2 regions of the Ensifer sp. 22460 genome follow, and region 2 is predicted to be linked to the other one. Evidence: riboswitches for the same ligand, from Rfam matches in the RefSeq annotation. Region 2 holds a riboswitch; the other holds the start of a gene.

Region 1 (5,284 bases), on a different contig from region 2:
TCCGGATGACGGCACGCTCGTGCCCTGGGCAGCGGCGGCCTGTCTGCCTTTCGATCCGGATGCGTCCCTATCGGCCCTCGGCCATGTCGCGGCCGGCTATCCCGGGCTTCTGAAGGAAGGGCGCTTTCCGGGCGGGTTCAATCCGAGCCTTGCTGGCGAGGGGCCTGCGGGTTGGATCGACGAGCGTGTCGTCGGCCTTGACCAGGGGCTCGTCGTGATGATGATCGAGAATTGGCGGAGCGGCTTCGTCTGGGAGCTGACACGCAGCCTGCCGGCGATCCGGCGCGGTCTTGAGCGCGCGGGATATGAGGGCGGCTGGCTGGCGACGGAGACGGCATGAATTCGAGAAATCACCAGCGGATGGCGCGGACGGTCGAGGGATATCCGCCGCAGGCGCTGGCAGTGGTCGAGCGGTTGCACGCGCAGTTCCCCGACGCCGGTGTCTCGCTCGGGCCGGCGGACAGTGCCTTCAGCGCACCGGCCGCCTTCTGGGCCGCTGGTGGGACCGGGATCGAGCAGAGCCTTGCCTATCAGGACTTTTTCGCAATCGGCATGACGGACCGGATTCGGGCGGCACATCTGATCGCCTTCTACAGCCGCCAGCTGAGTGTGGTTCTCGGCGCGCTCTATCTTGGCGCGGGTCTTCAGGCGCAGATCGCCGGGCTTCGCTTCGAAGAGTGGACCCGCCTTCACCATGATCGGGAAGTTGCCGGCAAGCGTTATCATTTCCGCCTCGGTGTGGCGGAAGGGCCGCAGGATGCCGAAGGCATCAGCGCTTTCGAGCGCGGCTTCACGGCCCATCTGGCGCCGGTCATCGCGGTCCTGAAAAAGCGCACCGGGCTTTCTTCCGGGGCGCAGTGGCGGCTGGCAGCGGATTCCCTTGCCGGAGCGTTCCTGGAGATCGGTCGCGCGATCGGTGACGAGGCGCGCGGCATGGCCGAGGCGCTTGCGATCGTCAAGCGGCGGGGCTCGCGGTTGTTCTCGGAAGAGCTCTGCTACGAGGAGATCTCCGCGGTCGATCCGGCAAGCGGCGCGCAACTGTCGCGCCAGTATCGGATCCGTTGCGGCTGTTGCCTCTACTTCCAAACGGAGGGTGGCAGCTTCTGCGATACCTGCGTCCTGCTGGAGCCGGACGATCGCCGCGCGCGGCTGGCCGCGCATCTCATGCAAAACGGCGGGGCTTGAACCCCGCCGTCGTTTGTTCAGGTGCCCACGGGGGCGCGTGATCGGCCGGGTCAGTTCGCCCTGGCGAAACGCTCGTTGATGAAGCCGGAGACGACGCCAAGCACGATCCAGAAGGCGAGCGTGGTGGCGAGTGCGGCAACCGCAAACTCGGCGCCGAGCACGGCCGGAACGTTGCTCGTAATATCGACCGGCTGCGGCGCGCCGTAGACGTGCGGCGCGGCGATCAACGCGAGGCCGACGACCTTGGACACGATTTCTTCGCGCAGGACGACGAGATAGAGACCAACTGCGGAGAGGGCGACGGTCGCCAGCCACCAGGTTTGGCGGTCGCCGAGTTCGGCGGCCGGGAAACCCGGCAGTTCCGGCGGCAGGCCGATTGCCGGCAGCATGTGCACGGCAAGCCAGCCGCAGGCGCCCCAGAGCGCGCCGTTCCTAAGCGTGATCGGGTAGCCGATCACCAGGCTGACGCCGGCCAAGAGCAGACCGAAGCCGGAGCCGGTGACGAGGTTGGCAATGAGCGTGCCGGAGAACCGGCTCATGCCGAACATGATGCCGCCTTCCTCGTGTTCGCCCTCATGCGCATAGGCAGGCGTGATCGGCGAAAGCGCGTCGAGCATGGCGGAAAGCGGCGAGACCGCCTTCAGCGACGAATGCTGATCATGGCCCTCGGCGGCGGGTTGCGTCGTTCCAGGCTGTGCAGCGGGCTGTTCGGTTGTGGCCGGAGCCTCGCCTTCGAATTCCTCCGCATGCAGGATCAGCGGGGTTACCCTAAGTTCCTGGGCGCCGGTCATGAAGACACCGGCAATCAGTCCAGCCACGATCGCGGCCAGAAGCGTTCTGACAATCATCTTGAATTCCCTCGATAACGGCAAAAGCCACGCGCTGCGGCGTGGTTTGCAAGCCTTCCCGTTCTGCCATGCGGATGGCCGTTGCACGCCGGACGAACCGGCATGCACAAACACCGACATCCGGCACAGGCCGGATGCGTTCATGTCCGCAGACACTTCGATGCGGAACGTGAGTTACGTTCCGGAACATCGTCTTAGTGGCAGGGGAAGCCGTAGGAGTGGCGGGTGTCGTGCGCGGTGTCGTGCAGCACTGCCGAGTTGGCAAGGCCGGCGCCGAAGACGAGGAATGCGCCGATGAAGAGCGCGATGACGCCAGCGGTCAGACGATCGCTGAGGGAGAGCGGAATGCTCGAAACAGTAGACGTAGCCATGACAACCTCCGTGATGGCATCGGGAAATTCCCGGTGTGGGCCCTATGCCCGTATCGAGTGGCAGGTTTCCTGGCTCACGGCGCTGGGCGGGAAGCCCTGGATCTGCCTCGCCTTCCCAGATCGACCACCCTCTCGTGGTCTCTTCCAGTGGCTTCTTCCGGATCGCTCCGGAATGGCAGATCGACGTCGCTCTACAGTCGCGGGGTCGGCCGTGATGTGAATGCCCAGCATGGGTCCATCCGTCACGTTCCCGTTTACTCCCGAAACACGTTCGCGTCCCGGGAACCAATCGATCCCAGATGATTAGGAGCGTGTCATGGAGTTGTCAATTGAGCCTGCGCCGCCCGCCGCTTCATTAGCGACAAAATCGCGGAGGATCATCTGCTTGTAGGCCTCGACGATGCGGTCGCCCTCGGTGCGATCGACCGACACGGCAAGCCGCATGGTGCAATCGCCGAGATGCATGATCAGGAAAGCGGCGCTATCAATGGTTTCGCGCGGCGCTTCGGGCACAAGCCTAGCCCAGACATCGGCAAGAAGTTTTCCGCCGGCGCGGCTTTGCAGAAGATCGATCTCGCGCAGCGCCTTGTCGGCCTGCATTGCCGACCAGATGTCGCGCATCACAGGCTCGGCCAGGAACATGTCGTAGTAGATGTCGAACAGCACACAGAAAGCGTCGCGTAGTTCCGCGAGCGATGTGACCTTGGCAAGTTCGGCGGCGATGCACTCGTTGCACACGGCATTGTATCGCTCGGCCAGCGTGCGCACGATCGCCGCCTTGTCGGGGAAGTACTGGTAGAGCGAGCCGATTGAAATTCCGGCCTTTTCAGCGACTTCGCTCATGCGCATGGCGTCGCTGCCCTTTTCCTGAATGAGCGCCGTCGCGCAGCTAAGGATCTGTTCGACTCGCTCGCGGCTGCGTTTCTGGCTGGGTGTCCGGCGCAGCGCAGTCTCGTCTTCGGCGGGGACCACGGATGGGCTTGTTTCTGTAATCATGAGTGATGCTCACATTTTGGCTTGACTCTTAAAATACGAGGATTTATCACATTTGCAAATGTGAGAGATGCTCATGTTTGTTGATGAACCTTAGGAGGAAACGATGTCTCAGAAAGTCGCACTGGTTTTGGGCGGTACCGGCAAGACGGGGCGGCGGGTGGCTGAGCGCCTTCAAGAGCGGGGTGTTGCGGTGCGCATCGGCGCCCGTTCGGCATCACCGTCCTTCGACTGGACGGACGAGGCGACCTGGGCGCCTGTGCTCGAAAATGTCGATCGCATCTATGTCTGCTACCAGCCCGATCTGGCGGTGCCGGGCTCTGTCGAGACCATCCGCAAGTTCTCAAACCTTGCCGTCGGCGCGGGCATCAGGCGGCTGGTGCTTCTGTCGGGGCGCGGCGAGGACGAGGCGGAAGCGGCCGAGCGCGCGCTGCAGGCCTCCGGCGCCGACTGGACGATCATTCGGGGGAGCTGGTTCTTCGAAAACTTCAACGAAGGCTTCCTGGCAGAGGGAGTTCTAAGCGGTTCGGTCTTCCTGCCCGTGGATACAGTCACCGAGCCTTTCGTCAGCTGCGACGACATCGCCGACGTCGCGGTTGAAGCGCTTCTCGACGATGATCATGTCGGCAAGGTCTATTCTCTGACCGGCCCGCGGCTGATGACCTTCGCTGAAGCCGTGACCGAGATCGCTGCCGCGGCCAAACGCCCGATCTCCTATCAGGCCGTGCCGGTTGCCGACTTCGCCGCGCAATTGCAGGCTGACGGCGTGCCTGATGACTATGTCGAACTCATCCGCTATCTCTTCACCTCGGTGCTCGACGGGCGCAATTCGAGTGTGACGTCTGACGTCGAGCGCGTGCTTGGGCGGCGGCCGCGCGACTTTGCAACCTACGCCCGCGAGACCGCAGCAACTGGTGTCTGGAGTATTGCCGCATGATCCCGCTGATCCCCGCTCTGGCGTTTGCCGCCGCGATCGGTTCCGGCCTGATGGCCGGGCTGTTCTTCATCTTTTCGGTCTGCATCATGCAAGCCTTGTCGCGGCTGCCGCCGGAGCAGGGGATCGCCGCGATGAACGCCATCAATGTCGTCATCCAGAACCCGATCTTCCTCAGCGCCTTCATGGGCACGGCGCTGCTCGGCCTGGCGCTGATCGTCGTCGCGTTCATTTCGGGTGGCGAGGGCCGATGGCTGCTGGCCGCGGGCGGCCTGGCCTATGTCGTCGGCGTGCTTCTGGTGACGATCGTCTTCAACGTGCCGATGAACGACGCACTTGGGGCCGCTGCACCCGGGCAAGCTGCAATCGACCTCTGGCGTGAGCGCTATCTCACCGACTGGGTCTGGTGGAACCACGTTCGCACCTTCGCATCGATCGGTTCGCTGGCGCTCTTCATCCTCGGTTTCGCCCGCACTTGACAAAAAGCGCCGGCAAGGCCGTCATTCCTTGCCGGTGCACCCTTCTGAGGTCTCGTCACCTCGGGCGGTCAGCGCTTGGGGATGCGCGCGTCGTACTGCTCTTCAAGCTCAGCAAACTTGCTCCAGAAGGCTGCAGGCTGCTCTCCTTCCAAAAGGTCGCGCAACAGGTCGAGATGCACGTGCCAGCCGGCGGAGAAGCTCGTCATGATGCCGCGGTTGGCGATCCGGGTATGGGTGACGATCAGCAGCACCTTGTCGCCGCGCGGGCTGAGTTCGAAGCGGACCTCGGAGGGCGTATCCGTGCCTTCGTCCCAGCTATAGGCGAGCAGGCGCGGTGGCTCCCAGGCGAGCACATGCCCGTGCTTGCGAACCTCGCCGGCGTGATCGGCGTATTTTTTCGGCGGTCGATCATCCTCTGTCGTCAGTTCCGAATGGCGGAAGACGTGTTCGACCGCTGCACCCTCGGAAGAGCCG
Region 2 (5,284 bases):
CCTCGGGTTTCTGCGCCGGCGACATGCTTTCGCGCACATGCCACAGCGCCTTGCCTTGCGTCTCGTTGGCGGCGATCACGGCGTTTTCGACGAGACCGGCGGCAAAGCCCTGTTCCAGGAGGTCGTTGACCATGCGCTCGGCGCTTTCGGCCGAATCCGAGGTCGAGATGTCGATCAGCGCGTACCAAGGATGGACGGTGTCCATCGGGTCGCGAACGCCGGGAATATGTTTCGTCGTGAATTCGACGCCGAGGCGCGGCATCAGCTCGAAGCCGGTCAGCGCCGGCCCGCAAAGGCTGGCGGCCTTTTCGAAGAGAGCGAGCGCATGCTCCACACTGCCGACACCGGCGAAGGCTACCTGATGTCCAAGCGGTTTCGGGAATAGCTTGAGCACCGCGCCGGTGATGACGCCGAGCGTGCCCTCGGCGCCGATGAAGAGGTCGCGCAGGTCGTAGCCGGTATTGTCCTTCTTCAGCCGGCGCAGCCCGTCCCAAATTTCGCCGGTTGGCAACACGACCTCGAGGCCGAGGCAGAGCTGGCGCATGTTGCCATAGGCGAGCACCGCCGTGCCGCCGGCATTGGTGGAGAGATTGCCGCCGATACGCGCGGAGCCTTCCGATCCGAGCGACAGCGGGAACAGGCGATTGTGATCGTCCGCTGCCTTCTGGATGTCGGCGAGAATGCATCCGGCGTCCGCGACGATCACGTTGCCGACCGGATCCACGTCGCGAATCCGGTTCAGCCGTTCGAGCGAAAGCACGATGTCCGCTTTGCCTTCCCGCGGGATCTGTCCGGCCACGTGGCCGGTGTTGCCGCCCTGCGGTACGATCGCGGTGCGGGTCGCGCTGGCGAGTTTCATGATGCGAGAGACTTCGTCGACCGAACCGGGGCGAAGCACCATCGGCGTCGTGCCGCGAAAGAGCCCGCGGGATTCGACGAGATAGCGCGCCTTGTCCGCTTCGGCGGTGAGCGCATTGGCGCTGCCGACGATCTCGACGAAGGAGGCGATGAGTTCAGGAGAGGGAAGGGTCGTCATGAGTCTGCCTTCGCACTGCGCTTGAGCGCGCTATCGGATCGGTCGATCTGAAGACACGATCCTCGGTTCCTATCGGCTGCGATCATAACCGCAATCGCGGCCGTCCGGTGAGGGCGGGGTGCGGAGGAGAAGCCGCACGCGATCTCACCCTCGCGGCGCCGCCGCACGCTGCAGCCGGTCGATGATCGCTTCTCCCAATCCTTCCGAAGGGATCGGCCCGAAGGCGATCGTCGCAGCGCCACTGGCGTCGGCCCGCTTCATGTAGTCGAAGAGATTGGCTGCCGCTTCGTGAAGATTTCCGGTCGGGCTGAGATCGAGAACGATGGCCGCCTGTTCCTCGCCGGCGATCCGGCCGCCGCCGAAGCGGATCAAGGCCTCGCCCGCACGCACATCGGCAACATCGAGCCTGACGGCCGCGCCGGGCGCGTAGTGGGAGGCCAGCATGCCCGGCGCCTCGATCGTTGCTCCCGCCGTTTCCGGTCGGATCACCGGACGATCGAGCAGGCGCTCGATTTCTGCGGCATCGAGGCCGCCGGGGCGGAGCAGCCGGATCTCGTCGCCATCGACCTTGATGATCGTGGACTCCAAGCCGATTTCGGCCGGGCCTGCGTCGAGGATCAGTTTCAGCTTTTCGCCGAGATCCGCATCGACATGGACCGCACTGGTCGGGCTGATCTTGCCCGAGGTGTTGGCGCTGGGCGCTGCGAGCGGCCGCCCGAAGCGGGCGATCACCCGGCGCGAAAAGCCGTCGGGCATGCGGATGCCAAGCGTGTCGAGGCCGGCCGAGGCCAGCGCATGCACGCTGCTATCGGGCCGCTGCGGCAAGATCAGCGTCAGGGGTCCGGGCCAGAAGGTTTCCGCCAGGCGTCGGGAAATCGGGTCGAAGCGCACATGGGCCTCGGCCATCGCCATGTCGGAGACATGCGAGATCAGCGGATTGAAGCGCGGCCGGCCCTTCATCTCGTAGATGCGGCTGATCGCATCGGGATTGGTGGCGTCGGCGGCAAGGCCATAGACGGTTTCGGTGGGAATGGCGACCGGTTCGCCTTTGGCAAGAACGGCGCAGGCGCGTTCGATCGCGCGGTCCGGTTCCCTGCCTGTGTCGATGATCTCTGCCATGCCGTTTCCTTTCCGACGCTTCCTTAACGGACGTGCCGGGAAAACAGAACGATTTTTTTGGGGGCGTTCGGTTGCTGCCTCAGAGACTGCGGATGATGCGGCGCAGCGCGGAGTCCCGGGCACCCAGCATCAGCACGTTCTTGAGAGCAACCTTGGGGTCGTCCGTGCGGAAGAGGAGCCCGTTGTCGCGGACGTTGCGGTTGATGACCATCTGTCCGTCTTCGGCGTTCGGCTCGATCGCGACCGCGAAATACATGCGGGAATAGCCGCTCTGGATACGGTCGAAGAAATGCGTCTCATCACCAAGGTCGCTGAAGAAATTGGCGAAGTAGAACGACCAGGTGATGTCCTTGGAAGGCGTGACCGCCGTCCGCGCCGCCGTCACATGGCAATAGCCGAGATGCGGCTTGCCGACGAGCGTGCGGTGAAAAATCAGCTTGGGAAACTGGATCGAGGCATGAAAGCCGTTGATCCGCTTGTGCGTCGTGTCACCGGCGGTCGCGAGCTTCTTGCCGGTCCTGTCCGCGACTTCTTCGTAGCTCAGATACCGTCGCTCGCTCGGCAGCCATTGCCGGCGGTTGATCCTGCCGGTGCGCAGAAACTCGGTGTGAACGGCCGTCTTCGGCATGACCGCCGGCGGCTTCTCGGCCGCAGCGTCGTAATATCTGAACTTTGCCATGATCGTCAGTGTGCCATCTGCCTGCCGGACATCTTCGTCCGCCGGCAAGCCTAGTGGCTTATGGTTAATGAAGGATTTCCTTTCGTTCGCGGAAGATGCCCCTGCACATTCATGGGAATGTCGCAAACGGGCGAAGCCTTCCTGTGTCTGCGTCATGTCAGTCACAAAAGACGGCATCTGCCCAATTTTTGATCTATCTATATGTTTATAAAGTGAAAAATTCTCGATTCCGTTTCCAGAAGGCGGTTTCGATCGTGTCGTCATTCTGGAATTGAATGTCGCTATCCGGCGCCTGCCGAGGCGCCTTCCGCGCTTACATATCCTTACTCAAGGTGTCGTCTTCCAAAGGGGAAGGCGGAGAATTGGGAAGCCGGTCAAATCCCGGCGCTGCCCCCGCAACGGTGGTGGAGCGAAAGCCTCGGCAAAAGGCCACTGGACGGTTTTCCGTCCGGGAAGGCGCCGGGCTGGTCCTTCGAAGGACGGCTCCTGAGCCCGGAAACCAGCCTTGACAGACATAACCGTAACGGGTTGCGGCGGGCAGCCGGATCGGAGCCTAAGACGCATGGGTGCGCGCCCGTGCGGGTTCCTGTCCTGCCTCTCCGAAACATGGCGCATGAGGACAGGACATGGATACCAAGACCGATATGCTTCGCAAGCTGAAGGGCCGGCGTGACGGCTACAGCCTCGATCGGGCCTTCTACATCGACCCCGACTATTACCGGCAGGACCTGGAAAACATCTGGTATCGGGATTGGCTGTTCATCGGCCACGATTGCGAAATCCCGCGGGCCGGCAACTATTTCACCGTCCAGGTCGGCGACTATCCGGTCGTCATCACCCGCGATCGCCAGGGCACGATCCGCGCGCTCCACAACTCCTGCCGCCACCGCGGCTCCCGCGTCTGCACGCAGCACAAGGGCTCTTCGGCGAAGCTCGTCTGTCCCTATCATCAATGGACCTATGAGCTCGACGGCTCGCTGCTCTTTGCGCGCCAGATGGGCGAGGACTTCGACAAGGCTGCCCACAGCCTGAAGCAGATCCATTGCGAAACGGTCGGCGGCTACATCTTCATCAACCTGTCGGAGACGCCGGCGGATTTCGCCGCCTTCCGCGAGCTGGCATTCCCCTACCTCGCGCCGCACCGGCTGGGAGAGACCAAGGTCGCCTTCGAAAGCACCATCATCGAAAAGGGCAACTGGAAGCTCGTTTGGGAGAACAACCGCGAGTGCTACCACTGCGCCGCCAATCACCCCGAACTCTGCCGGACCTATCCGGAAGCGCCGACCGCGACCGGGGTGCAGGGCGCCAAGGACGATCCGGTGATTGCCGCCCATTGGGCGAAGTGCGAGGCCGAGGGCCTGCCGAGCGAGTTCCGGATGTCGCCGACCGGCCAGTTCCGCGCCGCGCGCATGCCGCTGGTCGATAATGCCGAAAGCTACACCATGTCGGGTGCGCCCGCCGTAAAAAGGGCGCTGTCGGCCGATGTCAGGCAGAAGCAGATCGGCACGCTCCTGATGTTCCACTACCCGACGACCTGGAACCACGTGCTTTCGGATCACGCCATCACCTTCCGCGTGTTGCCGCTGGGGCCGGAACTCACGCAGGTGACAACGAAGTGGCTGGTCCACAAGGACGCGGTCGAAGGTGTCGACTACACGCTCGAGGATCTGACTCATGTCTGGACCGAGACCAACGACCAGGATCGCCAGATCGTCGAGGAAAATGCCTTCGGCATCCGCTCGCCGGCCTATGAGCCCGGTCCGTATTCGCCGGAGCACGAGGGTGGCGTGATGCAGTTCGTCGAATGGTACTGCAAGTTCATGGAGCAGCGCCTGCAGGGCGATGCGGCTCCGCTCTCAAAGGTCGCCTGACATGCAGATGGCGTCCTCCTTCCATCATTTCGACGAACTGCATGTCTGGATCGACCGGCAGCAGATGCTCGAATGCACATCGGCGGTTGTCGAAACCGCCGATGTCATGACCTTCACCTTCCGTGCGGAGAAGCCCGCCTGGTTTCGTTATCTGCCCGGCCAGTTCGTCACCCTCGAATTGCCGGTCGCCGACGAACCGGTCATGCGCACCTACACCCTGTCGTCGACGCCATCGCGACCGCTGTCGATTGCCGTCACGGTGAAGGCGCAGGCCGACAGCGTCGGCACCCGCTGGATGTTCGATCACCTGAAGCCGGGCATGAAGCTCCGGGCTTTTGGACCGCTCGGAGATTTCAGCTTCGTCCGTCATCCCGGCGAAAAGTACCTGTTTATCTCCGCCGGATCCGGCATCACCCCGATGATGTCGATGACGCGCTGGATGGCCGACTGCGTGCCGGAGACCGATGTCACCTTCATCTCCTGCGCGCGCCGGCCGGACGACCTTCTGTTTCGCTCGGAGCTCGAGGTTCTGGCGACACAGATGTCCGGGCTGAACCTCGGCTTCATCGTCGAGGGGCA

Evidence for each region. Region 2 has a riboswitch for cobalamin ahead of ACTJKM_RS01230 (aromatic ring-hydroxylating oxygenase subunit alpha). Riboswitches for the same ligand answer to the same signal wherever they lie in the genome.
Region 1: it holds a riboswitch for cobalamin, as region 2 does, so the genes downstream of both, ACTJKM_RS05765 (CbtB domain-containing protein) here and ACTJKM_RS01230 (aromatic ring-hydroxylating oxygenase subunit alpha) in region 2, are expected to answer to the same signal.

What each region holds. Positions count from the first base shown of each region.
Region 1 covers NZ_JBQENZ010000003.1:317,682-322,965, reverse strand. Annotated here, with positions in the region: gene ACTJKM_RS05780 (glucoamylase family protein) at 1-340, shown strand, start outside; gene ACTJKM_RS05775 ((2Fe-2S)-binding protein) at 337-1,185, shown strand; gene ACTJKM_RS05770 (CbtA family protein) at 1,236-2,033, opposite strand; gene ACTJKM_RS05765 (CbtB domain-containing protein) at 2,228-2,404, opposite strand; cobalamin riboswitch at 2,447-2,709, opposite strand; gene ACTJKM_RS05760 (TetR/AcrR family transcriptional regulator) at 2,708-3,400, opposite strand; gene ACTJKM_RS05755 (NAD(P)H-binding protein) at 3,504-4,334, shown strand; gene ACTJKM_RS05750 (anthrone oxygenase family protein) at 4,331-4,810, shown strand; gene ACTJKM_RS05745 (SRPBCC family protein) at 4,879-5,284, opposite strand, start outside.
Region 2 covers NZ_JBQENZ010000001.1:245,806-251,089, reverse strand. Annotated here, with positions in the region: gene ACTJKM_RS01245 (FAD-binding oxidoreductase) at 1-1,036, opposite strand, end outside; gene ACTJKM_RS01240 (L-threonylcarbamoyladenylate synthase) at 1,181-2,155, opposite strand; gene ACTJKM_RS01235 (DUF6656 family protein) at 2,235-2,834, opposite strand; cobalamin riboswitch at 3,148-3,356, shown strand; gene ACTJKM_RS01230 (aromatic ring-hydroxylating oxygenase subunit alpha) at 3,461-4,705, shown strand; gene ACTJKM_RS01225 (hybrid-cluster NAD(P)-dependent oxidoreductase) at 4,707-5,284, shown strand, end outside.